Regions from separate parts of the Streptomyces sp. NPDC056734 genome, predicted to be linked through region 1. Evidence: riboswitches for the same ligand, from Rfam matches in the RefSeq annotation. Region 1 holds a riboswitch; each other region holds the start of a gene.
The links. A riboswitch is a leader RNA that binds a small molecule or an ion and turns the genes downstream of it on or off. The one in region 1 is predicted to bind cobalamin.
Positions count from the first base shown of each region.

Region 2: it holds a riboswitch for cobalamin, as region 1 does, so the genes downstream of both, ACFRFC_RS19910 (energy-coupling factor ABC transporter permease) here and nrdI (class Ib ribonucleoside-diphosphate reductase assembly flavoprotein NrdI) in region 1, are expected to answer to the same signal.
Region 3: it holds a riboswitch for cobalamin, as region 1 does, so the genes downstream of both, ACFRFC_RS29590 (cobalamin biosynthesis protein) here and nrdI (class Ib ribonucleoside-diphosphate reductase assembly flavoprotein NrdI) in region 1, are expected to answer to the same signal.
Region 4: it holds a riboswitch for cobalamin, as region 1 does, so the genes downstream of both, ACFRFC_RS00535 (ABC transporter substrate-binding protein) here and nrdI (class Ib ribonucleoside-diphosphate reductase assembly flavoprotein NrdI) in region 1, are expected to answer to the same signal.

Region 1 is NZ_JBHTZD010000001.1:467,602-475,182, forward strand. It holds gene ACFRFC_RS01815 (hypothetical protein) at 1-664, opposite strand, end outside; partial or broken gene ACFRFC_RS01820 (RHS repeat domain-containing protein) at 710-850, opposite strand; gene ACFRFC_RS01825 (glycosyltransferase) at 1,318-2,478, shown strand; gene ACFRFC_RS01830 (hypothetical protein) at 2,568-4,013, shown strand; cobalamin riboswitch at 4,635-4,866, shown strand; gene nrdI (class Ib ribonucleoside-diphosphate reductase assembly flavoprotein NrdI) at 5,039-5,479, shown strand; gene ACFRFC_RS01840 (transposase) at 5,506-5,943, opposite strand; gene ACFRFC_RS01845 (hypothetical protein) at 6,388-7,509, opposite strand.
Region 2 is NZ_JBHTZD010000012.1:164,037-171,617, forward strand. It holds gene ACFRFC_RS19895 (nucleotide pyrophosphohydrolase) at 223-522, opposite strand; gene ACFRFC_RS19900 (cell division protein SepF) at 910-1,344, opposite strand; gene ACFRFC_RS19905 (DUF4142 domain-containing protein) at 1,572-2,330, shown strand; cobalamin riboswitch at 2,457-2,641, shown strand; gene ACFRFC_RS19910 (energy-coupling factor ABC transporter permease) at 2,671-3,381, shown strand; gene ACFRFC_RS19915 (energy-coupling factor ABC transporter substrate-binding protein) at 3,378-3,881, shown strand; gene cbiQ (cobalt ECF transporter T component CbiQ) at 3,888-4,631, shown strand; gene ACFRFC_RS19925 (energy-coupling factor ABC transporter ATP-binding protein) at 4,633-5,460, shown strand; gene ACFRFC_RS19930 (methylmalonyl-CoA mutase family protein) at 5,678-7,477, shown strand; gene scpA (methylmalonyl-CoA mutase) at 7,477-7,581, shown strand, end outside.
Region 3 is NZ_JBHTZD010000022.1:68,873-76,453, reverse strand. It holds gene ACFRFC_RS29600 (anion permease) at 1-1,101, shown strand, start outside; gene ACFRFC_RS29595 (hypothetical protein) at 1,142-1,363, shown strand; cobalamin riboswitch at 1,515-1,654, shown strand; gene ACFRFC_RS29590 (cobalamin biosynthesis protein) at 1,753-2,874, shown strand; gene ACFRFC_RS29585 (cobyric acid synthase) at 2,871-4,412, shown strand; gene cobN (cobaltochelatase subunit CobN) at 4,409-7,581, shown strand, end outside.
Region 4 is NZ_JBHTZD010000001.1:144,993-152,573, forward strand. It holds gene ACFRFC_RS00515 (VanW family protein) at 1-1,282, shown strand, start outside; gene ACFRFC_RS00520 (Ppx/GppA family phosphatase) at 1,431-2,417, shown strand; gene ACFRFC_RS00525 (ABC transporter ATP-binding protein) at 2,595-3,461, opposite strand; gene ACFRFC_RS00530 (FecCD family ABC transporter permease) at 3,458-4,558, opposite strand; gene ACFRFC_RS00535 (ABC transporter substrate-binding protein) at 4,555-5,589, opposite strand; cobalamin riboswitch at 5,619-5,802, opposite strand; gene ACFRFC_RS00540 (class I SAM-dependent methyltransferase) at 5,863-6,612, opposite strand; gene ACFRFC_RS00545 (MFS transporter) at 6,619-7,581, opposite strand, start outside.

The DNA of each region.
Region 1 (7,581 bases):
TGGGTGCGTATGCCGTCGCTGGTGAGCTGGCCGTCGGCGTCGTAGGCGAAGGTGCGGCCGTCGTAGCTGGTGATGCGGTTGTCGTCGCCGAACTGTGTGCCGCTCTCGGCGGCTGGCAGCGCGACACCGGCGAGGGTTCCGGTGAGCCCGGTCTGGAGGGTGCGTTCGTCGCGGGTGTAGGTGAGTCGCCGATCGCCTGGGCGTCTCGGGCGTAGGAGATCGATTCGATGACGTCGGTGGTGCGGGTGATGCCGCCGGGCAGGGTGGCGGTTGTCTCCCGGCCGGCCGGATCCAGGCCGAACGTGACCTCCTGCCCGCCGGACGTCACGTAGGTGAGGATGTCCGAGGGGTCGTAGCCGTAGGTGGTGGTGGTTCTGGCTGCGGTCATCGAGGTGGTGCGGTCCGCGGCGTCGTAGCCGTAGCCGACGGTGCCGCTCGGGCCGGTGGTGGAGGTCAGCCGGGTGTAGGTGTCGTAGGCGAAGGTCTGACTACCGGCCTGGCTGTCGGTGATCTCCTTGAGGAGGTCGTTGGCGTAGTAGTCGTAGGCGACGGTGGATTCGGCCTGGCCTGCGGCGTCGACGCCGTACTGGGTGGTCGTGGGGCATCCGAGCAGGTCGTACTCGGCGGTCGCCGAGGCGCCTGACCGGTTCGTCGCCCGGGTCAGGGATCCGGCGGGGTCGTACTCGAAGAGGGCCTGCGCGCCGAACGGGTCGGTGGCCGATGTCGGGCGGTCGGCGTCGTCGTAGGCCCAGGCGGTGGTGTTGCCGCGGGCGTCGGTGAGGGTGGTGAGGTTGCCGTTGGCGTCGTAGCCGAGGGCGGTCGTGCTGCCCAGCGGGTCGGTGATCTCGCGGGCCTGGTTGAGGTTGTCCTAGACGAGCGTGGTCTGGGAGCCGGTTTCGTCGACGTCTCTGTGGCTGGTTCGTCACACCCCCCGGTGGAGGAACGGTCACACGGGTTGCGATACGAAAGACGCGAACAGAAATTACCCCGGATGCCAGAGCGCCGCAAGGTGCCTTCCGGGCTCCCCGAGGTCACCTTCGATCGCCTCGCAGCCGATCCGTCCCCCTGTCGAGGATCTCCCACGAACCAATCAACAACCCCCAACTTAAGCTGTGAACTCGCCATTTGAGGTGGGGTCCACATCGGCTCGGCGACATCGATCACATGTACCGGTCATGGATTGTGGTCCGGCACTGTCCGTTGGATCATGAATGTCCCGAGACCGAAGGGCAGGTCGAAATCTTGCTCGCACATGCACAGCCCAAGCCCCTGACGGTCGTCTGGATCACCGCAAGTTTTCCACCTGAGGTCAGCGGCGTGGCACTGGGGAACGCGGAACGCGCCCGCTGGTTCGCGGCCCGTCCGGATGTACGTCTGTGCCTGCTGGTCCCCGATTCCGCCAACGGAGCCACGCCGCCCGCGGCGGCGGTCCCGCACGGCCTGGAACTGTTCCCCTACGCATCCAAGCCCTGGCTGCCGTATCCGGTACTGCGCGTTCCGCGCCGGGCGGCCCTCGCGCAGATCGACACCGCGCTGGAACAGATCGCGCCGGACCTGGTGGTCGTCACCGATCCCGAACGCTCGTTCATGTTCGCCTCGTGGGGGATGCCGGGACATGCCCACGCCCGGCGGCGCGGCGTGCCGTACGTGGCCCAGTACCAGAGCGACTACTTCAACTTCGCCGACAGCTACCCGCTCTGGCGCCATCTGCGCACGCCGGTGTTCCGGCCGGTCATGCGCCATGTGTACCGTCACTTCGACGCCGCCCTCTGCGCGACCCCGCACGCCGCGGCGACGCTGAGCGGGCTCAGTGACGTACCGACCGAGCACGTCCCGTTCGTCGGTGTCGACATCGAGGACTTCGGCGCGGACCGGGCCGACCCCGCCGTCCTCGCCAGACTGGCACCGCACTACGACGGCCGCGGCAAACGCGTGCTCTACCTGGGCCGTCTCGCCCGGGAGAAACGGCTGGACCTGGTCATCGGCGCCTTCCTCAGGCTCAGCGCCCTACCCGGCAACGAGGACCTCTCCCTGTTCATCGCCGGCGACGGCCCGCGCGACATCACCACCCAGATCAGGAAACTGGCCGCAGCCTCACCCCGTGTCCACCTCCTTGGCTTTGTCCACGGCACGGACCGCAGCGCCCTGTACGCCTCCTGCCACGCGTTCTGCACCGGCTCGCCGTACGAGACCTTCGGCCGTACGGTCGTCGAGGCAATGGCGTCCGGAGTCCCGGTGGTCACCCCATCCAGCGGAGGCATCAGCGACACCCTTTCCGCAGGTCACCATGCCTACCTCTTCCCGCCCGGTGACGCCGACGCCCTGTTCGGAGCCCTGCGCGCGGCGCTCGCCGACGACGGGAAGGTCACCGGCCAAGCCCGCACGGCCGCCGCCCAGTTCGCAACCGACAGGGGCTGCGCGCAGCTCCTCGCCGGCTATCAGCGCCTCGCCAAGCAGACCGTCGGCCGTCGGTGGTGACGGCGAGGCGGGCGAGTCACACAAGGGCGGCTCCTCGTCGCGTCCGTCTCGCACCCGCGGGCCGATTGCGCTACCTCAAGGAGGTTCTCGTGACGCGACAGGAGTCAGTACCGGCAGACGCGGTGCCGTCAAAGCGGCCACCCCTGAGCAGCTCACCCCGGCGGACCGGGCTGGAGCACCTCGACTGGTGGCGCCCCCGAGCCATCTGGTTCGTCGAGAACGACCCGCCCAGTAGCGCGTTGTCCGCGTTCCTGGAGTCACTGGAGGCGACGTTTGAGCGCGGCGGGCATCGTGTGCGGCACGCGGCGGCATCGGCAACCGATGTGGCACTGGCCGTCGTCCGCGTACGGGAGGGCAGCGCCCCACTGAGCGAGCGGGTCGAAGAGGCGGCGACGCCTCTGCTGCTGAGGATGCGGCGCGCACGCGGCTCACTGGGAAACATCGCGCACTCGGTCGCCGTGGTCGAGGTGCCCGAGCGGATGAGCACGATGAGCCACACCGAGGCCGTCCACACGGGACGGGTCCTGATGGCGCGTCTCGGGGCTCCCAAGGTTCTGGTCGTGACCGTCGACGCGGCGTCGGGCGAAGTGACCGAGGCGACCCTGTGCACGATGGAGGGCGGCCATCCCTCGGAGACAGAGAACATCGCCCAGGGCATCTGCGACCGCCTGATCGCCGCCGCCTGCACGCGCGAGGTCGCCGGCCGCTACGACGTCCAGACCGGCGCCATCACCGCCGCGCAGTGGGAGAACACCTCGGTGCCCGAGGCGCTCGCGACGGCCGGCCGTCGGATGGGCGAACTGCGGCTGCTCCCCGCGCCGCACCGCCTGACGCACTACGTCTCGCCGCGGCTGGCGGCCGTCTACGAGCGATATCTCGGGATGAAGGCGTTCAGCGAGGGGATGCTCTTCGCCTTCGATCCGGGCCTGGGCGCCCTGGTGGTCACCGCGTCGGGAAGCTGGGAGGTGGACAAACGTGTCCTGTGCCGCGATGACGTGACGGTCGTCGACCACCGTCTCGATGACGGGCGTCTGCGTGTACTGGCTCCTGAGTCGGCCAGTCCCAAGGGCCCGTCGGTGGAGGCGTGGGAGGTGTGCGCGCTGCTGGAGGCGGTTCCCACGGTCCGGGTCCGCCAGGACACGGACGGCGCCTGGGCCTGGGACCCGCACGGCACCCACGAGGTACCGGCGATCCGCGCCGGACTCCACGCCCACGTCGGCGTCAGCGCCGCGGATCCCTCACGCATCGAGACGGTCCCGGCGGACCGCGAACGTTTCCCGTACGGATTCGGCTGCGGCACGGACCTGATGATCGAGGTAGCCAAGGACACCGTACGACGCTCCCGGGCCCTCTCCGACCCCGAGGACCCGCGGCACTTCGTACGCTGGCCCATGCTGTACCACGGTGAGATGGCCGTCGAACTCTGGAGCCAGGACCAGCCCACCGAACCGCTGAGCGGCCTGCTGGACCTGTTCGACACCCAGGCCGAGGCGGCGATCACCTACGACCCGGACCACATCGAGCAGCCGCTGTGAGGGGCGGACTGACGCTCGCAGGGGGCTTGTTGGTGTTCGGGGCGGTGGTTGGTCCTGTGAGGTTTCCGGTGCGGCCCGCGGTGCGCTGGTGGAGGTACAGGGCGTGAAGGGGGAGGGGGGTCGGGTATGTGCTGTTCGGACTGTGCATCTCGTCGATGAGGACGAACTGGACACCCGGCTGGGTGTAGATGTGGCAGACGGCGTCGGTGATCCGGGTCTGGGTCATGCGGGCGGTTGCGGGGATGCGGAGGTAGCGGGCGAAGCTCTCCGAGGCCAGGGCGGTTGCCCAGCAGGTAGCGGACGCAGTGCCGTACCCGTGGCAGGCAGTGCACTGTGCCGAGTACCGGCGCAACACGAAGGAAAGCACCTGCCGCAGCAGTGTCTGCACCGCTGTGCCACGTTCAGGGCCGTCGACCCCATGCTGCCCGTCGACCACTGATCGTGGTCACCATCGGCCCGGAACGCCGGCCACCGCGACATGAACTTCACCGCCGCCTCGGTCGAAAACGGCTCAGCGAGTCGAATCCGAGGTCCCGAAGACCCCCACCCTCGAACACCCACTCGAAACTTAGGTAAACCTAAGCTTTACCCGAAACTATCTCTGAAGCAGAGCTAATCAAATGTATGGTTCATCGTGTCGGTGGATCGCCAGGCACCTGTGTGCCCGGCGAATCAAGGGGGGGAGCCGGGTGCGAGTCCGGGACCGCCCTGAAGCGGTGAGCGGAAACGAGTGCTGTCACACGCACGGACCCTGGTGGACAGGGCCTGGGCGGCGACAGCCGGCAGACGCCCGCCGGGAGGCCTGAGGACATCCCCGCGAGTCCGAAGACCTGCCACCGTTCCGTACGCCGAACGGCGGCGTACGCGCTCCGAAGCCCTGAAGGAGGGCCACGTGGCAGCCGCACGAACCCGGGTCAGGCGTGCCGTTCCTCCGCCGCCTCCACCGGCCTGCCGTGCGCGCCGCGCCGCTCCTCCCCTCCCGGCCCCCGGACGGACACTGGAACGAGCAAGAGGAGCGGTGACCGATGAGCGGTCTCGTATATTTCTCCAGCATCTCGGAGAACACCAAACATTTCGTGGAGAAGCTGGACCTGCCCGCCACACGCATCCCCATACACCCGCAGCTCGAGGGCATGCCGCAGATGACCGTGCCGTACGTGCTGATCGTCCCGACCTACGGGAGCGACGAGCGCTCGGACGCGGTCCCCAAACAGGTCATCCGTTTCCTGGACATCGAGGCCAACCGCGCACTGCTGCGCGGAGTCATCGCCTGCGGCAGCACCAACTTCGGTGAGGAGTACTGCCTGGCCGGCCCGGTGATATCGGCGAAGTACAAGGTGCCGGAGCTGTACCGATTCGAACGGGTGGGCACCGAGCTGGACGTCCGCACCGTGAGGGAAGGACTTGAGGGGTTCTGGGCACGACAGTCCTCGACGGCGGGGCAGCAGCCGCCTCCCACGACATGACCGTCCTGCGCGCAGCACGTCCTTGATCAGGGCGGCCTGAACTCACGCGTGCGTGCGATTTTCCTGGCCCGGGAAGTACGCCCGCTGTTTCTCGCTGGCCACGCCGCCGGGATTCTCCGTGGGAATCCGGACTCGTCCACGAAGACGAGCCAGGCCACGAGTGCCGCCGCGGTGCTTCTGTCTGCGGGTTCCCAGGTGTTGCGCCGCAGCATCTGGGCGATGCCCGAGAGCGTGAAGCTCCTGTGGAAATGGCGGTCCATCAGCGTCTTGATCCGGGACAGCGTCCAGGTGCGGTCCGGCCAGCCGTACGCGGCCGGCCCCTTGGCCAGTTCCTGTTCCTGTTCCAGTACCGCGAACAACCTGTCGCTCAGCCTCGGCAGGGACACCGGCCCCGATGACCGCAGCCCTTCAGCGCCGGAGTCCTGCAACCTCCGGCGCCATCGCTGGACCGAGCGCAGAGTCACCCGCAAGTCCTCGGTGCCGGAGGCAGAAGCGGCGAATGGCTCCGCGGCCTCCAGCCGGACCGCTCGCGAAACGCCTGCTGTTCAGGCGTCAGGCAGTGACCACCCACGGGAGACCCCCTCCGCCCACGTGCAGGTCGCGGCCGATCCGCGGCAGGGCGAATTTCAGTCCGAACCAGTCGAACTGGATGCAGAACACACCCACGGACATGGCGAGGAGTGCCCATCGCACAAGGGCGGCGTACGGCCCGGGGGGCCCGTATCCCCTTGGGCCCCCCGCCACCGGGCCGGCTACAGCCACGCGTTCCTGGCAGGAGCCCACTCCAGTCCAGACCGGCAGGCCGCGCCTATCGCGGTGCGCTCAGCTTCGCCCGCCGACCGACGTTCGCAAGCCGCACCACCGAAGCGGACCTGCGTGCTGTCCGGCAGCGGCTCGGGATGCGGTCCTCATGACCGTGTGGGAGCCCGGTAGGCGTGTGAGGCGCGCTCGGGGAAGGAATGCAGATGGTCGTGCCACCGTGTGCGGCAAGCGGAGCACAGCTCCACCCCGCCGAACTTACCGGCTGCCTCGGCTCCGTACGAGTCGCGGTACCGGCAGTCGGGGCACCGGTCCCGCTCAGGGCGCTCGAGCAGCTCGGCCATACCGGGAAGCAGAACCCGGTCCGCCTGCGCCATCACGGCCTCGAAGCGTGCCTTGTCGTCCGCCGGGGCCGGATCCGCGTCCAGGCGGTACCAGAGCTTGACGTTGTTCCGGGTCTCGCTCACCACGTCGCCGGTCTCCGGTCTGCCCACCATCAGATCGTCCTCAACGAAGCGATACCGGCGCATCATCTGGTGGATCGGTCCCCCGACCAGGCGCACGAAGTTGACCGCGGAGCGCCCGGCAGCGGAGCGCGACCAGTGAGTGTCCAGGGCCCACAGCACTTCACGGTAGGTGCTGTAGGCGTAGGTGCGTTCTTCCGCCCCCGCATAGGCGTAGGTGTTGTGGATCTCACCCTCGGCGCGGTGCTTGTGGAACGCGACGGCGTCGTACAGGACCACGCCGATCTCAGCGAGCAGCTGGTTCTCCTCCTCGCTGAGCCAGGCATCCTCATCGTTGCAGGCGATGGCGGCGGCTATGTAGAAGCGTGACAGGCCGTCGCAGTCACGAAGCCGGAACCAGGCCTGCGGCGAGCTTGCCAGCGCCTCGATGTAGCGGCGGATCAAGGGGGTGTCGCGGCGCCCGGTCGACTTCTCGGTCATCATCAGCAGGCAGCACCGGTACTCCCGGGCCATCTCCTCGCGTATCGGACCCTGTCCGAAGAGGATGTCCAGGAGCGCGTCCACATCATGTCCAAGGAGGGGCCCGTCACTCAGGACATCCACGTGGTCGCCGAAGACCTCGGCGACGATGGCGATCTCGCACAACCGCGCCAGAGCGATGTACCGCTCCCAGTTGGTGAACTGCGGAACCACGCACCTGTTGTACTCCCAGGCGCAGGCCAGGGCCTCAGCGCGCCGCTCCGGCGGCAGCGCGATGCCCTGGAGATCGTCCTTGAGATCATCGGGATAGAACCACTGTGACACCATCAAGGGCCTCCGGCTCAAAGGTAAAGGCGGGCAAGGGGAATACCTCGTTCCTCGACCACTATCACCAGCCCG
Region 2 (7,581 bases), on a different contig from region 1:
GAACTCCGTTGTCCACTACCCAGAGTGAGGGTCCGTGAGACGAAAAGCTAGAGGAAGACGGAAATCTGCGGACAACGATTCGGATTCGGGCCCAGATTTGACTACGCAGAGTAAAAATGGATTGGTTCGGTCCCCGAGTTGTCCGGACTCGTCCGTGATGCCGCCCCGTCACTCGGAGCACAGAAGATCACAGACACCGGCCGACCGGGCGCCCCCGGTGCTTCAAGGCGCCGGGAATCTCTGTTCGTTACGGTCGATCTTGGCGTCCAGCGCGGCGAGCGGATCGACGCCGAGCACCTCGCACAGCTGGAGCAGATACGCCAGCACATCGGCGACCTCATCCCGCACCCGGTGCGCGGCCCGGGGGTCGTCCATCACCCGCGCCGACTCCTCGGGTGTCAGCCACTGGAAGATCTCGACCAGTTCGGACGCCTCCACGCTCAGCGCGGCCACCAGATTCTTGGGGGTGTGGTAGGGCTGCCAGTCGCGGGCGGCGGCGAAGTCGGCGAGCCGGCGTTGCAGGGCCGGTACGTCAAGTCGCCGGGCGCCGCTCTCGACTGCGCCGCTCCCGGCTGCGGCACCCTCGGCTCCGCTGCTGCCGGATTCGCCGCTTCCGGATTCGCCGGTCACGGACTCGCCGGTCACAGATCCGCCGGTCACGGACTCGCCGGTCAAAGCTTCGCCACCCACTGATTCGTCACTCACGGATCAAGGTGTACCACTGTCGCCCCGGGCGTCCCCCGGGCCCGGTCGGCGTCGCCCACCGCACCTCACCGTCGCCGGGCCGGGCCGGCCCCGTCCGCGGATCGTGCCCGGCGGCCACGGTTCGCCGTACACGTCCCGCATCGGGCCCCGGCAGCGGAACGGAGGGCGGTGCCGTGCCGGAGCCGTCCGGCCAGGACCCCGTCCTCAGGCGCCCGGCCCGCCCACCCCCGCCATCAGACCCTGCACCTCCGTGCCCGGCGGGGTCAGCAGGAAGACATTGCGGTCCACCCGGTGCATCCCGCTGGCCAGGCCGAAGACCACGCCCGTGCTGAAGTCGAGGACACGCTTGGCGACATCGCCCTCGGCGCCGGTGAGGTCGAGGAGGACCGGGATGCCGGCCATCAGGGTCTCGGCGACCTCGCGGGCGTCGGCGAAGATGTTGACCCGCAGGACGACGAAGCGGCGCCGTGCCTCGGTCTCCGCGTCCGGCCGGGCCCGGTGGTCCACGGCGGACGGCCAGGCGTCACGTCCCCTCAGGGGTACGACCTGAGCGAGCCCTTCCCACTGTTCATCGGTGACATCTCGACTGTTCACCGGCTCCCCCCGATCTGCGTCGTTCTCATCTCCTGCACCAGCCATTCTTACGGCAAGTCACCCGTTCGGCCGAACAGCGACACGGTGTGCGACCGGCTCGGACAGCTGTGTGACGTACCGCACAGGTCCGCCGGGGAAAATTCTCCCGTCCCGGTGACGGATCCGGGACGGGCGTCCGTATCTCCTGTCGTACAAGTCGTGCGCGCCGTACGTGCCCTGTAGGTCGAACGTGCCGTACCCGCCGCACGTGCCCGTTCGCGTCAGGAGGCCGCATGCCCATCTCCCGCACCAAGGTGGGGAGCATCTTCGTCTTCGGTGCCATGGGTCTTACCCTCACCGCGCTCGCCTATCCGGCCATGCTGGGGGTCGAGAACACGGCCGGTGACCAGAACCGGATCATCGCCAATACCCCGTGGGGGCCGCTGACCGAGGCGGACCGTGACTTCGTGGTGAAGGTGCGGGCCGCCGGGCTCTGGGAGTACCCGCTGGGCGAGCTGGCGATGGAGCGGGGCACGACACCGGAGATGAAGGAGGCGGGCAAGCATCTGATCGTCGGCCACGCCGGGCTGGACGAGCTGTGCCGCGAGATCGCCCCGGATCTCAACATCACGCTGCCGAACCAGGCGAGCCCCCAGCAACAGCAGTTCGTGGCCACGGTCGCCGCCGAGCAGGGCCAGTCCTTCGACTCCACGGCCGTGCAGATCATGCGGGTCACCCATGGTCAGATCTTCCCGGTGGTCGCCAAGACCCGCGCCAACACCCGCAACACGCTGGTGCGGCAGCTGGCCGACCTCGCCAACGACACCGTGCTGGACCACATCACCGTGCTGGAGAAGACCGGGCTGGTCAACCACGACCAGGTCAACTTCCAGCAGACCACCCCGCCCAAGCTCCCCAATGACCAGCTGACCCCACCCCCGCCGCAGCCCGGCGCCCCGATCGTGGTTCTCACCCCGCGCCCCGACCTGGGGATCAACACCGCCTCCCCCGCGCCCAGTCCGTCGGCGACGGCGAGAGAACAGGTGGGGTAGGCGGGCAGGTGGGATAGCCCACACCCGTCCGGCTCCGGTCCAGGCCCCGCCCGGCAACGCCCGGCGACACCCGGCTCCGGCCCCTCCGCCCGGTCCGTCCCTGCTTGTCATGGCCGGATCCGCGCACTACTGTCGCCACGCCTTGGTGAACGGGAAATCCGGTGTGATGCCGGTGCGGCCCTCGCCACTGTGATCGGGAAGTCCGGCTCCGGCCCTCACGGGCAGCCACTGGATCGTTGTGATCCGGGAAGGCGGGGCATGGGCGGTGGTACCCGTCAGCCAGGAGACCGGCCAAGGCGCGTCGTCCATCCACGAGGTGCTGGAGAGGGTCTGCTGAGCCATGCACATAGCCGAGGGTTTTCTGCCCCCGGCGCACGCGATCGCCTGGTCTGTCGCGTCGGCGCCGTTCGTCGTCCACGGAGTCCGTTCACTCACCCGTGAGGTCAGGGAGCATCCCGAGAGCACCTTGCTGCTCGGGGCCTCCGGGGCCTTCACCTTCGTCCTGTCCGCGCTGAAACTGCCCTCGGTCACCGGGAGTTGCTCCCACCCGACCGGCACGGGTCTCGGCGCCATTCTGTTCCGGCCGCCGATCATGGCGGTGCTGGGCACCATCACCCTGCTGTTCCAGGCGCTGCTGCTGGCCCACGGCGGGCTGACCACGCTCGGCGCCAATGTCTTCTCCATGGCGATCGTCGGGCCCTGGGCCGGTTACGCCGTCTACCGGCTGCTGCGCCGCTACGACGTGCCGCTGATGGTCGCCGTGTTCTTCGGCGCGTTCGTCGCCGACCTCTCCACGTACTGCGTGACCAGTGTGCAGCTCGCGCTGGCCTTCCCCGACCCGGGCAGCGGATTCATGGGCGCGCTCGGCAAGTTCGGCGCGATCTTCGCCGTCACCCAGATTCCCCTCGCGGTCAGCGAGGGCCTGCTCACGGTGCTGGTGATGCGGCTGCTGGTGCAGTCCAGCAAGGGCGAGCTGACCCGGCTCGGCGTGCTGCTGACCCGCAAGGGCGAGCAGGACCGCCAGGGCGAGCAGGAGGCGGTGGCCAAGTGAAGCGCGCTACGCGGATCAATGTGCTGTTGCTGCTCGCGGTGGCCGCCCTCGCCGTGCTGCCGCTGGCCCTCGGGCTCGGCGACCACAAGGAGGAACCGTTCACGGGGGCCGACGCCGAGGCGGAGACGGCGATCACCGAGATCCGGCCGGACTACGAGCCCTGGTTCTCGCCGCTGTACGAACCGCCGTCCGGGGAGATCGAGTCGGCCCTGTTCGCCTTGCAGGCGGCGATCGGCGCGGGCGTGCTCGCCTACTACTTCGGGCTGCGACGCGGACGACGGCAGGGGGAGGAGCGGACGGCGGCGGCCCGGGAGGGCGCCGGGGACACCGAGGGGGGCGGGGACACCGAACTCGGCCTGGGCGCCGAACGGGGCCGGAACACCGAACGCGGCCCCGGTACCAAGGCAGACCGGAGGGCCGAAGGGGACCGGAGCGCCAAGAGTGGCGGGGACATCCAGGTCGCCGAGGGCGGCGGCGGCGCGGCCGTCCCCCGGGGCTGAGTCCGCGTGCTGCCGATCGACGCGGCGGCGCACAGCAGTCGCTGGCGCCGCCGTCATCCCGTGGACAAGGCCGTGCTCGGGCTCGGCCTGACCGTGCTGGCGATCTCCCTGCCGCCCTGGCCGGGGGCCGCGCTGGTGCTGGTGGCGGCCCTCACGGTGCTGCTGGGCCCGGCCGGGGTGCCCGGCCGCAGGCTGTGGCGGGCCTACCGGGTGCCGCTGGGCTTCTGTGTGACCGGCGCGCTGCCGCTGCTGGTGCGGGTCGGCGGGCCCGGCGGGTTCGTCGGGTTCGCGGACGGCGGGCCGGTGCGCGCCGGGGAACTGCTGCTGCGGACGTCGGCCGCCTCGCTCGGCGTGCTGCTGTTCGCGTTCACCACCCCCCTGTCCGATCTGCTGCCCCGGCTGGTGCGGGCCGGGGTGCCCGCGCCCGTGGTGGACGTGGCGCTGGTGACGTACCGGATGAGTTTTCTGCTGCTGGACTCGGTGCGGCGGATCCGGGACGCGCAGGGGGCGCGGCTCGGGCACACCACGCGGGCGGCGCGGTGGCGCTCGCTGGCCGGGCTGGGCGCGACCGCGTTCGTGCGGGCCTTCGACCGGGCCGCGCGGCTCCAGGCCGGGCTCGCCGGGCGCGGCTACGACGGCACCCTGCGGGTGCTGGTCCCCGAGGCGCGGGTGTCCGCCCGTTTCGTGGCGGGGAGCGTGGCGCTGCTGGTGGCGCTGGGCGCCCTGACCCTCGTACTGAAAGGTCGCTGAGATGAGTGCTGTCCCTCTGGTCGCCCTGCGGGGGGTCTCCTTCGGTTACGAGGACGGGCCCGCCGTGCTCAGCGGGCTGGACTTCGGTGTGTTCGAGGGGCGGGCGCTGGCGCTGCTGGGGCGTAACGGCAGCGGCAAGACCACGTTGATGCGGCTGCTCAGCGGCGGGCTGCGGCCGGACGCCGGGGAGCTGTCGGTCGACGGGCGGACGGTGTCGTACGACCGCAAGGGGCTGACCCGGCTGCGGACGCGTGTGCAGCTGGTGGTGCAGGACCCGGACGATCAGCTGTTCGCGGCGTCGGTGGGGCAGGACGTGTCGTTCGGGCCGCTGAACCTCGGGCTGCCGGACGGCGAGGTGCGGGCGCGGGTGGCGCAGGCGCTGGCCGCGCTGGACATCACTCCACTGGCCGATCGGCCGACGCATCTGCTCTCGTACGGCCAGCGCAAGCGGACCGCGATCGCCGGAGCCGTCGCGATGCGGCCCCGGGTGCTGATCCTGGACGAGCCGACGGCCGGGCTCGACCCGGACGGGCAGGAGCGGCTGCTCGCGACCCTGGACGGGCTGCGGGCGGGCGGCACGACGGTGGTCATGGCCACCCATGACGTGGATCTCGCCCTGCGCTGGGCCGACGACGCCGCCCTGCTCACCCCGGGCGGGGTGCACACCGGGCCGGTGGCCGCGACCCTCGCCCGGACGGACCTGCTGGCGGCGGCGGGACTGCGGCTGCCGTGGGGCGTGGCGGCGGCCGGGCTGCTGCGGGCGCGGGGACTGCTCGGGGAGGGGCAGCGGGGGCCGCTGACGGCGGAGGAACTGGCGGGGCTGGCGTAGCCGACGGGGAGGGGGAACCGGCGGAGCCGGCGGGCGGGTGGCCCGCAACCCCCGGGGCCCCCTGATGCCTGGCGTCACCCCCTCCTTCAGCACCCCCACGCACCCCCTCCTCACCCCCCTGACACCCCCTAGCGTGGCGCGTCACACCCCCTAGGAGAAGAAGGTCACAGCCGCGCCCACTGCTGCTCGTTCGCCGATCTGTCCTAGCATCCGAGACATGACGGTCCTGCCTGATGACGGGCTCTCCCTGGCCGCCGAGTTCCCGGAAGCGACGCATGAGCAGTGGCAGCGCCTCGTCGAGGGTGTCCTGCGAAAGTCGGGCAGGGAAGTCTCGGGTGCCGCGGCGGAGGACGCCTTGTCCACGCCGCTGGAGGACGGGCTCACCACCCGCCCCCTGTACACCGCGCGGGACACCGCGCCCGACCCCGGCCTGCCCGGCTTCGCCCCGTTCGTGCGGGGTGGTACGCCCGAGGGCGCCACGGTCGGCGGCTGGGATGTGCGGCAGCGGCACGCGGCGGCCGACAACACAGCCGTGCTCGCCGATCTGGAGAACGGCGTCGGCTCGCTGTGGCTGGTGGTCGGCGAGGCCGACATCCCGGTCGCCGCGCTGGCCTCCGTGCTCGACGGGGTCTATCTGGATCTGGCGCCGGTGGTGCTGGAGGCCGGGGCCGAAGTCGAGCCCGCGGCACGGGAGTTGCTGCGGCTGGCGGAGGAGCGGGGGGTGGCTCCGGAGGCGCTGCGCGGCAATCTGGGCGCCGATCCGCTGGGGTTCGAGGCCCGCACCGGGCAGCGGCCCTACGACTTGGCGCAGCTGGCCGGGCTCGCGCGGCTGGCCGCACCGACCGGGCTGCGGGCGCTGACCGTGGACGCGCTGCCGTACCACGAGGCGGGCGGGTCGGCGGCACAGGAGCTGGGTGCCTCGCTGGCGACCGGCGTGGCCTATCTGCGGGAGCTGACCGGGGCCGGGCTGAGCGCGGCCGAGGCGTGCGCGCAGCTGGAGTTCCGGTACGCGGCGACCGCCGATCAGTTCCTCACCATCGCCAAGCTGCGCGCGGCGCGGCGGCTGTGGGCGCGGGTCGGTGAGGTGTGCGGGGCGCCGAGCCCGCAGCGGCAGCATGTCGTGACGTCCTCGGTGATGACGACGCCTCGCGACCCGTGGGTGAACATGCTGCGGGCGACGGTCGCCGCGCTGGCCGCCGGAGTGGGCGGCGCGGACGCGGTGACCGTACTGCCGTTCGATCACGCGCTGGGTCGGCCGGACGCGTTCGCGCGCCGGATCGCCCGCAACACCTCCACGATCCTCATCGAGGAGTCGCATCTGGCCCGGGTGATCGACCCGGCGGGCGGCTCCTGGTACGTGGAGCGGCTCACGGACGAACTCGCCCACGCGGGCTGGGAGTTCTTCCAGGAGATCGAGCGGGCGGGCGGTCAGGCGGCGGCGCTGCGCTCGGGGCTGGTGGCGGACCGGCTCGCCGGGACCTGGTCCGTGCGCAAGGCGAAGCTGGCCACGCGGCGCGAGCCGATCACCGGGGTCAGTGAGTTCCCGTTCCTCGCGGAGAAGCCGGTGGTGCGGGAGCCGGTGCCCGAGCCGCCGTCCGGCGGACTGCCGCGCGTACGGCGCGACGAGGACTTCGCGGCCCTGCGCGCCCGCTCGGACGCCCATCTGGCCGCGACCGGCGCCCGCCCCCGGGTGTATCTGGCCGCGCTGGGCCCGGCCGCCGCGCACACCGCGCGGCTCACCTTCACCGCGAACCTGTTCCAGGCGGGCGGCATCGAGCCGGTCACCGAGGGCGCCTTCGCGGACAGCGGGGCGCGCGAGGTCTGCCTGTGCTCCAGTGACGCGCTGTACGAGGAGCGGGCGGAGGCGGTGGCCGGGGAGCTGCGGTCGGCGGGCGCCACGCACGTGTTCCTCGCGGGCCGCCCCGGCCGGTACTCCGGGGTGGACACCTATGTCTTCGCCGGCTGTGACGCGGTGGCCGTGCTGTCCGCCGCCCTCGACCGCATGGGAGTGTCGTGATGACCGTCCCCGACTTCTCCGGGATCGAGCTGGGCACGCCCACCGTCGAGGGCGGCCCGGACGACTGGCGTACGGCGGTGAAGAAGGCCGCCGGCGGCGACGAT
Region 3 (7,581 bases), on a different contig from region 1:
GTCGCCAACACGATCTCCAAAGGACTCGTCGACGAGTCCGGCATCCAGCCCGAGGTCATCTTCGCCGCCCTGGTCGGCGCGATCCTGTGGAATCTGCTGACCTGGCTGGTGGGCCTGCCGTCCTCCTCCTCGCACGCCCTGATGGGTGGTCTGATCGGCGCGACCGTCGCCTCCGCCGGTTTCGGCGCGGTGCACGGTGACGTACTGATCACCAAGGTGCTGCTCCCGGCGATCGCCGCCCCGCTGGTCGCCGGGCTCGCCGCGATGTTCGCCACCCGCCTCACGTACACGCTCGGCAAGAAGTCCGCGGGGACCAGGTCCTCCGCCAAGGGCTACCGGGCCGGTCAGATCGCCTCCGCGGGGCTGGTCTCGCTGGCGCACGGCACCAACGACGCGCAGAAGACGATGGGCATCATCACCCTCGCCCTGGTCGCCGGTGGCACCCTCGCCCCCGACTCCGACCCGCCCGTCTGGGTCATCGTCTCGGCGGGTGTGGCCATCGCGCTCGGCACCTACCTCGGCGGCTGGCGGATCATCCGCACCATGGGCAAGGGCCTGACCGACCTCCAGCCGCAGCAGGGCTTCGCCGCCCAGACCAGCGCCGCGACGGTCATCCTGGCCTCCTCCCACCTCGGCTTCTCGCTCTCCACCACGCACTCCGTCTCCGGCGCCGTGATGGGCGCGGGCCTCGGCCGCAAGGGCGGGGTGGTCCGCTGGTCCACGGCCACCCGGATGTTCGTCGCCTGGGGGCTGACCCTGCCGGCCGCCGCCGTCGTCGGCGCGCTCGCCGAGTGGGTGTGCAGGTTCGGTCCCTGGGGCACCGGCCTCGTCGCCGCCTTCCTGATCGGCTCCAGCGCCTGGATCTGGAAGCTGTCGCGGCGCGAGGTCGTCGACCACACCAATGTCAATGGCCACGACGACACCGGCGATACCGACGCCGGCGAGCGCACGGACGACCCCGACCTGGCGCCCGGCGTCGTGACCGCCGCCGTCGCCGCCGTGATCCCGCCGCCGACCGTCGCCGCCGAAGAGGCCGCCGTCACGGCCGGTACCGGCTCCCCCGCCGGTCCCGACCCGGCGGCCCCCAAGGCCACGGTCTGAGCCCGCCCGACACACCCCCCTCCCCCAAGGACACAGCAGCATGGAAATCGACTGGGCGGCCCTCGGCTCCGTCTTCGGTGTGAGCCTCGTGGTCACCGTGGCCCTCGTCGGCCTGTTCACCCTCGGTATCGCGGGCCTCTCCCGCCATGAGCGCGCGGCCGAGCGCGGCGGAGGCGCGGCGCTCGCGGTCACCGGCGCGTACACCTGCTTCGCGGCGTGCCTGGGCGCGGTGGCGTACGGGATCTATCTGATCGTCGCCTGACGGGATCGCCTCGTTCGCGCGAGGCGCCCGTGCCGGCATCTGCCAGGGCGGGTACGGGACTTCGGTCCCGTACCCGCCCTGGTGTGGTGTGCGACAGGGCCGGTGTGGGGCTGAGCACACTCTCCCTTCGCAGGTCAGCGGCAGGTTGACGGGTGTTCGGGGCCCGTGGTGGACTGCCGGAGCCATTACGGCGACACGAGAGGAAGCCGGTGCGAATCCGGCGCGGTCCCGCCACTGTCACCGGGGTAGAACCCCGGGAGCCAGGAACTCTCACCGCCGACTTCGTCGAACCAGGGCGCGGACACCCTGAGTGAGGACATTCGCCATGCTCGGCTGCCGAACGCGGCTCACCGCCGGACCTCTCCTCGACCCCACGGCCGGCTGAGCCGATGGCCGCCGAACGCGCATTCGCGTACGGCGCCACCGCCGGACTCCTCGGTGATCTGCTCCTCGGGGATCCGCGCCGCGGGCATCCGGTCGCCGGGTTCGGGATGGCCGCCGGTGCCGTGGAACGGCTGCTGTGGCGCGACCATCGCGGGTGGGGGGCGCTGTACACCGCCGTGTGCGTGGGCGGGGCCGTCGGGCTGGGTGCGGTCGCCGCGCGTGCCGTACGGTCCTCCCCCGCCGCGTCCGTCGTCCTGACCGGCGCCGCCACCTGGGCCGTCGTCGGCGGCACCACCCTCGGGCGGGAGGCCCGGGCGATCGGGCGGGCACTTGAGGCCGGGGACGTCGAGGGGGCGCGGGCGCGGTTGCCGCGCTTGTGCGGACGCGATCCGCAGGCGCTGGACGCCGATGGGATCGCCCGTGCCGTGGTGGAGTCCGTCGCGGAGAACACGTCCGACGCCGTCGTGGGGGCGTTGGTGTGGGGGGCCGTCGGGGGGGTGCCCGGGCTGCTCGGGTTCCGGGCCGTGAACACGCTGGACGCGATGGTGGGGCACCGGTCGGATCGGTATCGGCGGTTCGGGTGGGCCTCGGCGCGGCTCGATGACGTGGTGGGGTGGCCGGGGGCACGGCTCACCGGCGTCCTCGCGGTGGTCGCCGGGGGTGATCCCCGGGGGGCGGTACGGGCCTGGCGGGCCGATGCCGGGAAGCATCCGAGCCCCAATGCCGGGGTCGTGGAGGCGGCGTTCGCGGGGGCGTTGGGGGTGCGGCTCGGGGGGACCCTGTCGTACGCGGGGCGGGTTGAGCGGCGGCCTGTGCTGAATGGTGGGGGGCGGGGTGTGGTGGTCGGTGATGTCGAGCGGGCGGTGCGGGTTTCCTCTCGGGTGCGGTGGTTGGCGTTGGGGGTGGGGGTGTTGCTCCGGGCGCGTGTTGGGCGGGGCCCGGCTTCCGGGGTACGGGCGTTGCCCTCGGCGCGTGTTGGGCTGCGCCCGGCCTCGGGGGTGGGGGCGTTGCTCCGGGCGCGTGTTGGGCGGGGCCCGGCGTTGCAGGCTGTGCCCACCCGTTCCGCCCTGCGGAACGAATGCCCACAGCGGTGCTCAACCCAGCTCTCCCCCAAGGCCCCCGTATGACCGGGCGGGGGCTTGGGTTGCTTGTTGCTGGGACTGCCTCTGATGCCGGGAAGAGTGTGGTGGCCGCCGGGATCGGGCGGTGGCTGGTGCGGCGGGGGGTGCGGGTCGCGCCGTTCAAGGCGCAGAACATGTCCTTGAATTCGTTCGTCACGCGGGACGGGGCCGAGATCGGGCGGGCGCAGGCCATGCAGGCGCAGGCGTGCCGGGTCGAGCCGAGCGCGTTGATGAATCCCGTGCTGCTCAAGCCCGGCGGGGAGCGGAGCAGTCAGGTCGTGCTCATGGGCAGGCCCGTGGGCGAGATGAGTGCGCGCGGGTATCACGGCGGCCGGCAGGAACAGTTGCTGGGGACCGTGCTGGAGTGCCTCGCCGAGCTGCGGCGTTCGTACGACGTCGTCGTCTGTGAGGGGGCCGGCAGTCCCGCCGAGATCAATCTGCGGCGGACCGACATCGTGAACATGGGGATCGCGCGCAACGCCCGGATCCCCGTGCTCGTGGTCGGGGACATCGACCGGGGCGGGGTGTTCGCCTCGTTCTTCGGGACGGTCGCGCTGCTGTCGGCGGCGGATCAGGCACTGGTCGCCGGGTTCCTCGTCAACAAGTTCCGCGGGGACGTGTCCCTGCTCGAACCCGGGCTCGACATGCTCAAGGGGCTCACCGGGCGGGCGACGTACGGGGTGCTGCCGTTCCGGCACGGGCTCGGGATCGACGAGGAGGACGGGCTCCGCGTGTCGCTGCGCGGAACCGTCCGGGAGTCCGTCGTCGCGCCCCCGGTCGGCGCGGACGTGCTGCGCGTCGCCGTCTGCGCGGTGCCGTTGATGTCCAACTTCACGGACGTCGACGCGCTGGCCGCCGAACCCGGCGTCGTGGTGCGGTTCGTGGACCGGCCGGAGGAGCTGGCCGACGCGGATCTGGTCGTCGTACCCGGGACCCGGGGGACGGTCAGGGCGCTGGCGTGGCTGAGGGAGCGGGGGCTCGCGGACGCGCTGGTGCGGCGGGCCTCCGACGGGTTGCCGGTGCTTGGCGTCTGCGGCGGCTTCCAGGTGCTCGGCACTCATATCCAGGACGATGTGGAGAGTCGGCTCGGGGGCGTCGACGGGCTCGGGCTGCTGCCCGTACGGGTGCGGTTCGCGGCGGAGAAGACGCTCGCCCGGCCCGTCGGACAGGCCCTCGGGGAGCGGGTCGAGGGGTACGAGATCCATCACGGGGTCGCCGAGGTCGACGGCGGGAGCCCCTTCCTGCGCGATGACGGCGGGAACCCTCTCGACGGGTGCCGGGTCGGGCACACCTGGGGTACCCACTGGCACGGCTCCCTGGAGTCGGACGGATTCAGGCGGGCGTTCCTGCGCGAGGTGGCCGCCGCCGCGGGGCGCCGGTTCGTGCCGGCGCCCGGTACCACGTTCGCCGCGCTGCGCGAGGAGCAGCTCGACCGGCTCGGCGATCTGATCGAACAGCACGCGGACACGGACGCGCTGTGGCGGCTCATCGAGTCCGGCGCGCCACAAGGACTGCCCTTCATCCCACCGGGAGCGCCCGTATGACCACTGGCCCTGTTGGCACCACCGGCCCTGACGGCCCTGTCCGCCCTCTTGGCAGCATCGGCACCTCTGACACCGGTAACCCTCTTGGCACCACCCACCCCGTCCTGCTGCTCTCCACCGCCGACACCGATCTGCTCGCCGCCCGTGCCTCCGGCGCCCCCTACCGGATCGGCAACCCGACCCGCGTGGACGTCGAGAACGAGTTGCCCGCGCTGCTCGACGGGGCGTCCGTCGCCGTCGTACGGCTGCTCGGCGGCAAGCGGGCCTGGGAGGACGGGCTGGCCGCGCTGAAGCGCTCCGGGGTTCCGACCGTGCTGCTCGGCGGCGAGGCCGTGCCCGACGCCGAGTTGATGGCCGAGTCGTCCGTACCGGCCGGGGTGGTCGCCGAGGCGCTGCGCTATCTGGTCGAGGGCGGGCCCGGCAACCTCACCGAACTGGCCCGGTTCCTGTCGGACACCGTGCTGCTGACCGGCGAGGGGTTCGAGGGGCCGCGGAAGATGGCCGAGTACGGGGTGCACGGCACCCCTCAGCAAGCAGAAGGGCGGCCCACCGTCGGCGTGCTCTTCTACCGGGCCCATGAACTGAGCGGCAACACCGCCTTCGTCGACACCCTCTGCGACGCGATCGAGGCGCACGGCGCCAACGCCCTGCCCGTGTACTGCGGTTCGCTGCGCGGCGCGGACGCGGGGCTGTACGAGATCCTGGGGCGGGCGGACGCGCTGATCGCGACCGTGCTCGCGGCGGGCGGCACGCACGCCTCGCAGGCGTCGGCCGGCGGGGACGAGGAGGCGTGGGACATCGGCGCGCTGGCCGAGCTGAACGTCCCCGTGCTGCAAGGGCTCTGCCTCACCTCCTCCCGGGCCGCCTGGGACGCGTCGGACGCCGCCCTGTCCCCCATGGACGCGGCGATGCAGGTCGCCATCCCGGAGTTCGACGGACGGCTGATCACCGTGCCGTTCTCCTTCAAGGAGCAGGGGCCGGACGACGTACCGGTGTACCGGGCCGACCCCGAGCGGGCGGCGCGGGTCGCCGGGATCGCCGTACGGCACGCGCGGCTCAAGCACCAGCCGAACGCGGAGAAGCGGATCGCGCTCGTGTTCACCGCGTACCCGACCAAGCACTCGCGGGTCGGCAACGCGGTCGGGCTGGACACGCCCGCGTCGGCGGTACGGGTGCTCGACGCGCTGCGGGACGCCGGGTACGGGGTCACCGACCACCCCGCCGAGGGCGATGAGCTGATCCACCGGCTGATCGCGGCGGGTGGGCACGATGTGGAGTGGCTGACGGAGGAGCAGCTGGCGTCCGCGCCCGCGCGGGTGCCGCTCGCCGACTACCGGGCGTGGTTCGACAGGCTCGACCCGGCGCTCAAGGACGCCATGACCGAGGCGTGGGGGGAGCCGCCCGGCTCGCTCTACGTCGACGGGGACGACATCGTGCTCGCCTCGCTCCGGTTCGGGAACGTCGTCGTGATGATCCAGCCGCCGCGCGGCTTCGGCGAGAATCCGATCGCGATCTACCACGATCCGGACATGCCGCCGTCCCATCACTACCTGGCGGCCTACCGCTGGCTGGAGAACAGCTTCGGCGCCGACGCCGTGGTGCACATGGGCAAGCACGGCACGATGGAGTGGCTGCCGGGCAAGGGGCTCGGGCTCAGCGGCGGCTGCGCGCCGGACGCGGTGCTCGGCGAACTCCCGCTGATCTACCCGTTCATCGTCAACGACCCCGGCGAGGGCACCCAGGCCAAGCGGCGCGGACACGCCACGGTGGTCGACCATCTGGTGCCGCCGATGGCCCGCGCCGACACCTACGGCGACCTCGCCAAGCTGGAACAGCTGCTGGACGAATACGCACTGGTCTCCGACCTGGACCCGACGAAGGCACCGGCCGTGCGGGCCCAGATCTGGACGCTGGTGGAGGCCGCCGAACTCCACCACGACCTGCATGTGGACGATCAGCCGGGCGACGACGACTTCGACTCGTTCGTCATGCACATCGACGGCTATCTCTGCGAGATCAAGGATGTGCAGATCCGCGACGGGCTGCACATCCTGGGCGGCGGGCCGGTCGGCGAACCGCGCGTCAATCTGGTCCTGGCCGTGCTGCGGGCCTCGCAGGTGTGGGGCGGGAAGGCCAACGCGCTGCCGGGGCTGCGGGCGTCGCTGGCCGCGTACTTCGGGCTCGGCGAGAAGGAGTTGCTGGCCGAGCCCGGCGCCCCGCTGAAGGTGCCGGCCGAGCTGACGGAGCTGGTGGACGGGCCCGCGCGCAGCGCCGCCGACGCGATCGATCTGCTGGAGCGGCTGTGCCGGCGGCTCGCGGAGGGCATGGAGGCGCGGGGGTGGGCCGCGGCGGCCTGTGCCGGGCTGGTCCGCGAGGTCCTGGGGGGTGTGGAGCTGTCCGACGCCGTCGCCGTGCTGCGGTTCGCGTGCGAGGAGGTGGTGCCGCGGCTCGCCCGTACGACGGACGAGATCGATCACATCCTGCGCGCGCTGGACGGCGGATACGTTCCTGCGGGACCCTCCGGCTCCCCCACCCGCGGGCTGGTCAATGTCCTGCCGACCGGCCGCAACTTCTACTCCGTCGACCCCAAGGCCATCCCGTCCCGGCTGAGCTGGGAGGTCGGGCAGGCGCTCGCCGACTCGCTGGTGCAGCGCTATCTCGCCGACAACGGGGAGTATCCGCAGTCGGTCGGGCTGACGGTGTGGGGGACGTCCGCGATGCGCACCCAGGGCGACGACATCGCCGAGATCCTGGCGCTGCTCGGCTGCCGCCCGGTGTGGGACGACGCCTCGCGGCGGGTGACCGGCTTCGAGGTGGTGCCGCCGGCCGAGCTGGGCCGGCCGCGCATCGATGTCACGGTCCGCATCTCCGGCTTCTTCCGGGACGCGTTCCCGCATGTGGTGGGGCTGATCGACGACGCGGTACGGGCGGTGGCCGAGCTGGCCGAGCCCGCCGACGTCAACTACGTACGGGCGCACGCCGACGAGGACACCGCCGCGCACGGTGACCGGCGGCGCGCGACGGCCCGGATCTTCGGCTCCAAGCCGGGGGCGTACGGGGCCGGGCTGCTGCCGCTGATCGACGCCCGCAACTGGCGCTCGGACGCGGACCTCGCCGAGGTGTACGCGGTGTGGGGCGGCTACGCGTACGGGCGCGGGCTGGACGGGCG
Region 4 (7,581 bases), 320 kb from region 1:
GGCGAAGGACCACGACCGCGAGGCCCGCGACGGCGCGATCGGCTTCAGCGAGGGCGAGGTGACCCAGGTGAAGCCGGTCACCGGCCAGTCCCTCGACGTGGACGGCGCGATCGGGGCGCTGTCCTCGGTGATCCCCGGCACGACCTCGGAGCCGGTCCGGCTCCCGGTGGACACCACCGAGCCCCGCGTCGGCGCGGACGAGGTCGACCGCGCCCTGGCGGAGTTCGCCCGGCCCGCGATGTCCGGCCCCGTCACCCTCACCACGAGCGCCGGACGCGTGGAGATCAGCCCGGTCACCCTCGGCGAGCACCTCACCGTCAAGCCGGACAAGTCGAACAAGCTCGTCCCCACGCTCGACGGCGCCGCCCTCCTCGCCGACCCGGCGGTGGCGAGCCCGCTCGCCCTGGCCACCGACGAGGCCGAGGAGGCCAACCTCCGGATGGAGGGCGGCCGGGTCGTCGTCGCCTCCGGCGGCCGGTCCGGGCAGGAGGTCACGGCCAAGGCCCTCAAGGACGCCGTACAGCCCCTGCTCACCAAGGCCGGCGCCGCCCGCACCGGCGCGGTCGCCGTCGAGGAGGTCAAGCCGAAACTCTCCGCCGACAACCTCGACGCCCTGGGCATCAAGGAGCAGATGTCCACCTTCACCGTCGACTTCGAACCCGAGCCCTACCGGGTCACCAACATCGGCCGCGCCGCCGAACTCATCGACGGATCCCTCGTCCTGCCCGGCGAGACCTGGAGCATGAACGGCACCGTGGGCGAGCGCACCGAGGCCAACGGCTTCGTCGAAGGCATCATCATCAACAACGACCAGTTCGAGATGGCGGCGGGCGGCGGTGTCTCCGCCGTCGCCACCACCGTCTTCAACGCGGTCTTCTTCGCGGGCGTCGACCCCGTCGAGTACGGCGCCCACTCGTTCTACATCGAGCGCTACCCGGAGGGCCGCGAGGCCACCATCGCCTGGGGCAGCCTCGACCTGAAGTTCCGCAACGACTCAGGGAACGCCATCTACATCGACGCCCAGGCCACCGACACCTCCGTCACCGTCAGCTTCCTCGGCACCAAGAAGTACGACTCGGTGGAGTCCGTCACCGGCCCGCGCACCAATGTGAAGGAGCCCGGCACCCGCGAGGGCGCCGCCGAGCAGTGCGTGCCGCAGACCCCGCTCGAAGGCTTCGACGTCGCCGTCGACCGGGTCTTCGAGAACGACGGCGAGGAAGTCGGCCGGGAGACCTTCAACACCCGGTACGTCCCCCGCGACGAGGTCGTCTGCGACAGCTGACCCCCTGGTTCCCTTGCCCCTGGGGTCCCGCGCCTCCCGTGGTCCCCTGACCGAAACCCGCTCCCGGACCCGCGCCGGCTTCGTATCGCGCCCGCCAAGAGGGCATGCGTGTACGCATCACCGGCACGGCTCCGGGTACGCAACGCCGATGAGGCTGAGTGTGATTGACGCGGGATCGAACACGGTGCGGCTGGTGGTGGCGGACACCAAGGACGGGGTGCCGCTGCCCGTCCACACCGCGAAGTGGAAACTGCGCCTGTCCGAACAGGTCGGTGCCGACGGCGGCCTCGGCGAGGCGGCCACCGAGCAGCTGGTGCACGCCGTGGCCAAGGCGGCCAGGACGGCCGGACGCTGGGGGGCGCCGCATCCGCTGGCTTTCGCCACCGCCGTCGTGCGCAACGCGCCCGACCGCGCCGAGGTGCTCGCGGCGGTGCACGCCCGGACCGAGGTACGGCTGTGTCTGCTGCCCGGCGAGGTGGAGGCCGAGCTGACCTTTCTCGCCGTACGGCGCTGGATGGGCTGGCGGGCGGGCCCGCTGGCCCTGTTCGACATCGGCGGCGGCACCCTCGAAGTCGCCTTCGGCCGGGGCCGCACACCGGAGTTCGCGATCTCCCTGCCGCTCGGCGCGCGCCGCCTCACGGACGACTACCTCGCCCACGCCGACCCGCCGTCGGCGTCCGAGATCCTCGCCCTGCGCCGCGAGGTGCGCCATCAGCTGCGCGACGCCGGGGCCCGGATCCGCTGGGAGCACCCGCACACCGCCGTGGGCACCTCACGGACCTTCCAGCAACTGGCCAGGCTGTGCGGGGCCGCCCCGGGCCGCCGGGGCCCGTTCGTCGGGCGCGACCTGCGCCGCGCCGAGCTGCGCACGGCCATCGACCGGCTCGCGGAACTGCCCCCGGGCGGCCGCTCCGACCTCCCCGGCATCTCCGCGCCGCGCGCCCGCCAGAGCCTCGCGGGCGCGATCGTCGGCCACACCGCGATGAAACTGAGCGGCCTCAAAACCCTCGCCGTCTGCCCCTGGGCACTGCGCGAGGGCATCCTCCTGCGACACCTGGAGGACGGTCCGCACTGGTGGCAGGACATGACCCGGCGCCCCACCCCGCTCCCGTGCGGCGCTGACCCAGGTCTTTGAGGCGTACTCCGGGCGCGGTGGGCCCGTTCCTGGTCGGCGGGTTGGTGCCCGCCACCCGGCACGCCCCCGTCGGTCCACCGGGACCGGAGCCCGCGCCGCCGCGTAGGCGCTCACCCGGCGTCGCCCAGCAGCCCCGCCGGCCCAGCCCCCTCCGCCGACCCGGCCGGCGAGCCCTCCTCACCCCGCCGCGTCCCGCACCCCCGCCGGATCGCGGCCCCCAGCCGTCCCGCCCGCCCCCGCCGTACCGGGAGCCCCTGCCCCCACCCCCACCCGCGCCGGCAGAAACGTCACCTGTGGTGCCCCCGTCCGGGGATGGATCGTGACCTCGGCCGTGACCCCGTACACCTCGGCCAGCAGCCGGGGGGTGAGGACCTCAACAGGCGGGCCGGAGGCCGTGACGTGGCCCTCGTGGAGGACGTAGAGGCGGTCGCAGTAGTACGCGGCGAGGTTGAGGTCGTGCAGGGCGATCAGGACCGTCGCCGGGAGTTGGCGCAGGGTGCCGAGGACGGCCAGCTGGTGGCGGATGTCGAGATGGTTGGTCGGCTCGTCCAGCACCAGCAGCGACGGCTGCTGGACGAGCGCGCGGGCGATCAGGACCCGCTGGCGTTCGCCGCCGGAGAGCTGGTCGAAGGAGCGGGCCGACAGCTCGGCGGCGTCCACCGTGTCCAGGGCGGACTCGATCAGCCGGGCGTCGTCGGCGGTGTCGCCGTCCAGGAGCCTCTTGTGCGGGGTACGGCCCATGGCGACGACCTCACGGACCGTCAGATCGAAGTCGGCGCCCGCCTCCTGCACGACCGCCGCGACGGTACGCGCCAGCTCCCGCACCGGCAGCGTCCAGGCGTCCGCGCCGTCCACCCGCACCTCCCCGGAGTCCGGGCGCAGCACCCGGTACACGGCCCGCAGCAGGCTGGACTTGCCGCTGCCGTTGGGCCCGACCAGCCCGACCACCTCGCCCGGCCGGGCGGTCAGTGAGATGTCCCGCACCAGCCGGTGCGCACCGGCGGACAGCGTGACCTGGTCGACGACGAGTTCGGCGGGGCTCATACGGCTCCTCGATCCGTGCCGCGCCGGGCGTCCCGGCGCATCAGCCACAGGAAGAACGGTCCGCCGCACAGCGCGGTGAGCACCCCCACGGGGATCTCCAGCGGCGCGGCGACGGTCCGGGCGGCGACATCGGCCCAGATGAGGAAGACGGCCCCGCCGAGCGCGGCCGTCGGCAGCACCCGGCGGTGATCGCCGCCCACGAACAGCCGGACGATGTGCGGCAGCATCAGGCCGACGAACCCGATCGGCCCGGCCGCCGCCACCAGCACCCCGGTGACCAGCGACAGCAGGACGAACATCCGGGCCCGGAACCGCCCCACGTCCAGCCCCATCGTGGTCGCCGCCTCCTCACCGGCCAGCAGCAGATTCAGATTCCGGGACTGCACCAGCAGCACCCCGACCCCGGCCGCGAGCGCGCCGGCCGGCAGCCACAGCGTGTCCCAGTTGACGCCGCCGAGACCGCCGAGGGTCCAGGCGAGCACCTCGCGCGCCTGATTGCCCCGCTCGGTGGTGAGCAGCAGCAGGTTCGTCGCCGCGGTGAGCACCGCCGCGATGGCCACCCCGGACAGCACCAGCCGCACCGAGGTGATCCGCCCGCCGGTCCGCGCGGTGGCGTACACCAGCAGCAGCGCGCCGAGCGCACCCGCGAAGGCCGCCACCGACAGCGACACCGCCCCGAACAGGGTCAGCGAGAACACGATCACCACGACCGCCCCGAGCGACGCCCCGGAGGACACCCCCAGCAGATAGGGCTCGGCGAGCGGGTTGCGCAACAGCGCCTGCATCGCCGTACCGACCACCGCGAGCCCGGCGCCGACCACCGCGCCGAGCAGGACGCGCGGCGCCCGCACCTCCAGCACGATGGTCTCCCGCGCCCCGGACCAGTCCGGCTCGACCCACCCGGCACCCAGCGCGTGCGTCACGATGCCCCACACCTGCCCCGGCGGCACCCGCACCGAGCCGATCGCCAGCGCGGCCGTCGCCGAGAGCACCAGCAGCGCGGTGAGCACCAGCAGGGTCGTGGCGAGCGTCGCCCGGCCCGCCCTCGGCCCGCCCCCGGGAGACCCGGCGGCCCGCTCGGTGGCGGGAACCGTCACCGGAAGCTCTCGGGGTGCAGCGCCGGGGCCAGATCCTCGACCGCGTACGCCGACCGCACGCCGACCAGGGTGTCCGTCAGCGGCAGCACCACGAACCGTTCGTTCCGCACGGCCGGTACGTCGGCCAGCGCCGGCTGCGCGAGCAGGAACTCCTTCTTCCGCTCGACGCCCCCCGCCCCGGCGTAGTCGTAGATGACGATGACCTCGGGCCCGCGCTCCACGACCTGCTCCCAGGAGACGTCCCCGAAGACCTCGTCGAGATCGGCGAAGACGTTCTCGCCGCCCGCCAGCCGGATCAGCTCGCTGCCCAGCCCCTTGCCGCCCGCCGTGAACGCGGACTTGTCGCCGCTGTCGTACACGAACACCGGCACCCGCTCCTCGCCGGCCACCGCCGCGGACGCCGCCTCGACCCGGCCCTCAAGATCGGCGACCAGTGCGTCGGCCCGCTCGGACACCCCGAAGATCTCGCCGATGGCGCGGATCTCGTCGTAGGTGTCCCGCATCGTGGCCGACGCCGCCCCCTCGCAGTACTCGCGGTTGAGATAGGTGTCGATGCCCGCGTCGGCGAACGCCTCACGGGAGCGGCCCTCGTTGTCGGCGAACGCGCTGCCGTACCCGCCGTAGACGAAGTCGGGCTCGGCGTCGAGAACCGTCTCGAACGACGGTTCCTTCTCCGCCAGTTCCGGGATCGCCTCGAAGTCCTCCGCCAGCTCGGGCAGCGGCGCCGAGTCGGGGAAGGCGGTGCCGACCATCCGGTCCTTCAGCCCGAGCGCGAGCATCAGTTCGGCCGGGTGCTGGTGGATGGTGACGACCCGCTCGGGCGGGGCGTCGTACGTCGTGCTCACCCCGCAGTTGTCGACGGTGACGGGGAAACCACCGGCGGGGGCGGCCGAAGCCTTCGGATCCGCGCCGGAATCACCGGACGAGCCGCACCCGGCGGCCAGCAGCGCCGCCGACAGCGCGAGCGCCGCCGCGCGCAGCCGCCGGCGGGCAGGGGTGGACAGGGCGGGACGGGACATGCCGTCGTACACGTTGAGCCTCCTGGGGAGTCCGCGCTCCTCAAAACGGGCCCGCGACAGGCCAGTGTCCTGACTCCCGGATCGACGCTCCCCCCGCCTTCCCGCGCGTCGCGCAGTGGCATGTCGAAGGGTTGCACTCCCCGGTCACAGTGGCGGGACCGTGCCGGATTCACACCGGCTTCCTGTCTCCCGTCGCGGCTATTGACCTCGTGATACTACGTTCCGCACAGTCCGGGCCAAAAGGTCGGGGGGATCACACCCCCCCGCCCCTGGCGCGTCGCCCCCTCAGTCCTGCCGCGTCGCCCGCACCACCAGCCGCTCGGCGTTCTCGTCGTAGGGCCGCCCGTCGAAGCCGCCGAAGACCTCCACCCGGCCGAACCCGGCCTCCGCCACCATCCGCCGCAGCTCGACCGCGCTGTACACGAACCACACCAGCGTCGCCCGGGTGACCCGCTCGCCCCGCACCAGCACCCAGTCGCTGCGCAGCCGCGCCCAGTCGTCCAGCACGGTGTCCGTCTGCACCATCAGATCCTCGCCGCGCGTCACCACCTTCGGCGGGGTGACCCGGCGGGCCAGCAGCTCCTTACCCGCGAGGTCGAGCAGCAGCGTCCCGCCGGGCGCCAGGCAGTCGTACAGGGTGCGCAGCACCCGGGCGTTGTCGGCGGGGTCCTCGAAGTACCCGAACGACGTGAACAGATTGAGGGCGACATCGAAGCCGCCCGGCGCCGTGAACTCCCGCGCGTCCGCCCGCACATACGTGACGCCGACCCCCGCGTCGGCCGCCAGCTTGCGCGCCCGCTCCAGCATCGCCGGGCTCAGATCCACCCCCGTCACGGCGTACCCGCGCCGGGCCAGCGGCACGGTGAACACGCCCGGACCGCAGCACAGGTCCAGCACCCGCGCCCCGGCCGGGAAGTCCAGCAGGGGAGAGCCGCCGAGCAGGTCGGCGGCCTGGGTGTGGCGCTGCTCGGAGAACAGGAAGTCATGGAACTCGGTCCAGAAGTCGTCGTCCTGGAACCCGCCGGTCCGTGTCATACGGCCTCATCGCTCCTTCGTCGTCGGCACCGTGGGGGAGGGGGTCTCGGGTGGTACGGCGGTCAGGGCGTCCCGGGTCGCGGGGCCGCGCAGCAGCGCCAGCAGCCAGGGCAGCAGCAGACACTGCGCGGCGGCCAGCAGCCAGAACCAGCCGGTGTCCCCGGCCCGTTCCCCGGCCCCGTACAGCTGCCCGCCCAGCACCCCGCTCGCGCCCGCCCCCAGCCCCGCCGCCAGCCGCTGCTGGCCGAAGACGACGGCGTCCGAGCGCGGGCTGCGCGCCAGTGCCTCCAGGTCGTTCTTGAGGAACAGCACGATGTCGCCCAGCGTGATCAGCGCCCCGCCCGCCAGCAGCGCCGGGCGGCTGCCGATCGCCAGCACCGCCAGCCCCGCCGTGAGCCCGGCGAAACCGACGCCGAGGGCGAGGGCGTACGGCATCCGCCGGATCAGGTCCGACGCGAGCGGCTGGACGACGATCACCAGGGCGAAGCACAGCAGCAGGACCAGGCTGTAGAACTCGCTGGAGGCCCGCTCGACGGCGTACACCGCGAGGAAGTGCTGGAAGTGGAAGTACAGATAGAAGGCCAGGAGGTTGGCGGCGAACGGGAGCGCCGCAACGCCGGCCAGCAGGCCCTGCCGGGACGGCTGCCGGCCCGGCGGGCGTTCCCCGACCGCCGGAAGCCGGGTGTGCCCGGCCGTGACCAGCAGGAACAGGGCCGTGACGGCGACGAACAGCCAGCCCGGCGAGGACAGCACGAACGGCCCGGCGATCAGCGGGCCCACCGCCATGCCCGCGTTGAGCGCCGCGTTGCCCGCCGACAGGAACGCCGGGCGCCGCTCGTCGGCCACCCCGTGCACCAGATACGCCTTGTTGGCGGGCAGATACAGGGCCGCGCCGCAGCAGGTCAGGATCAGCGCCGGAACGGCCAGCGGCGGCCAGCGCAGCGCCAGCAGCATCCCGGTGAACCCGGC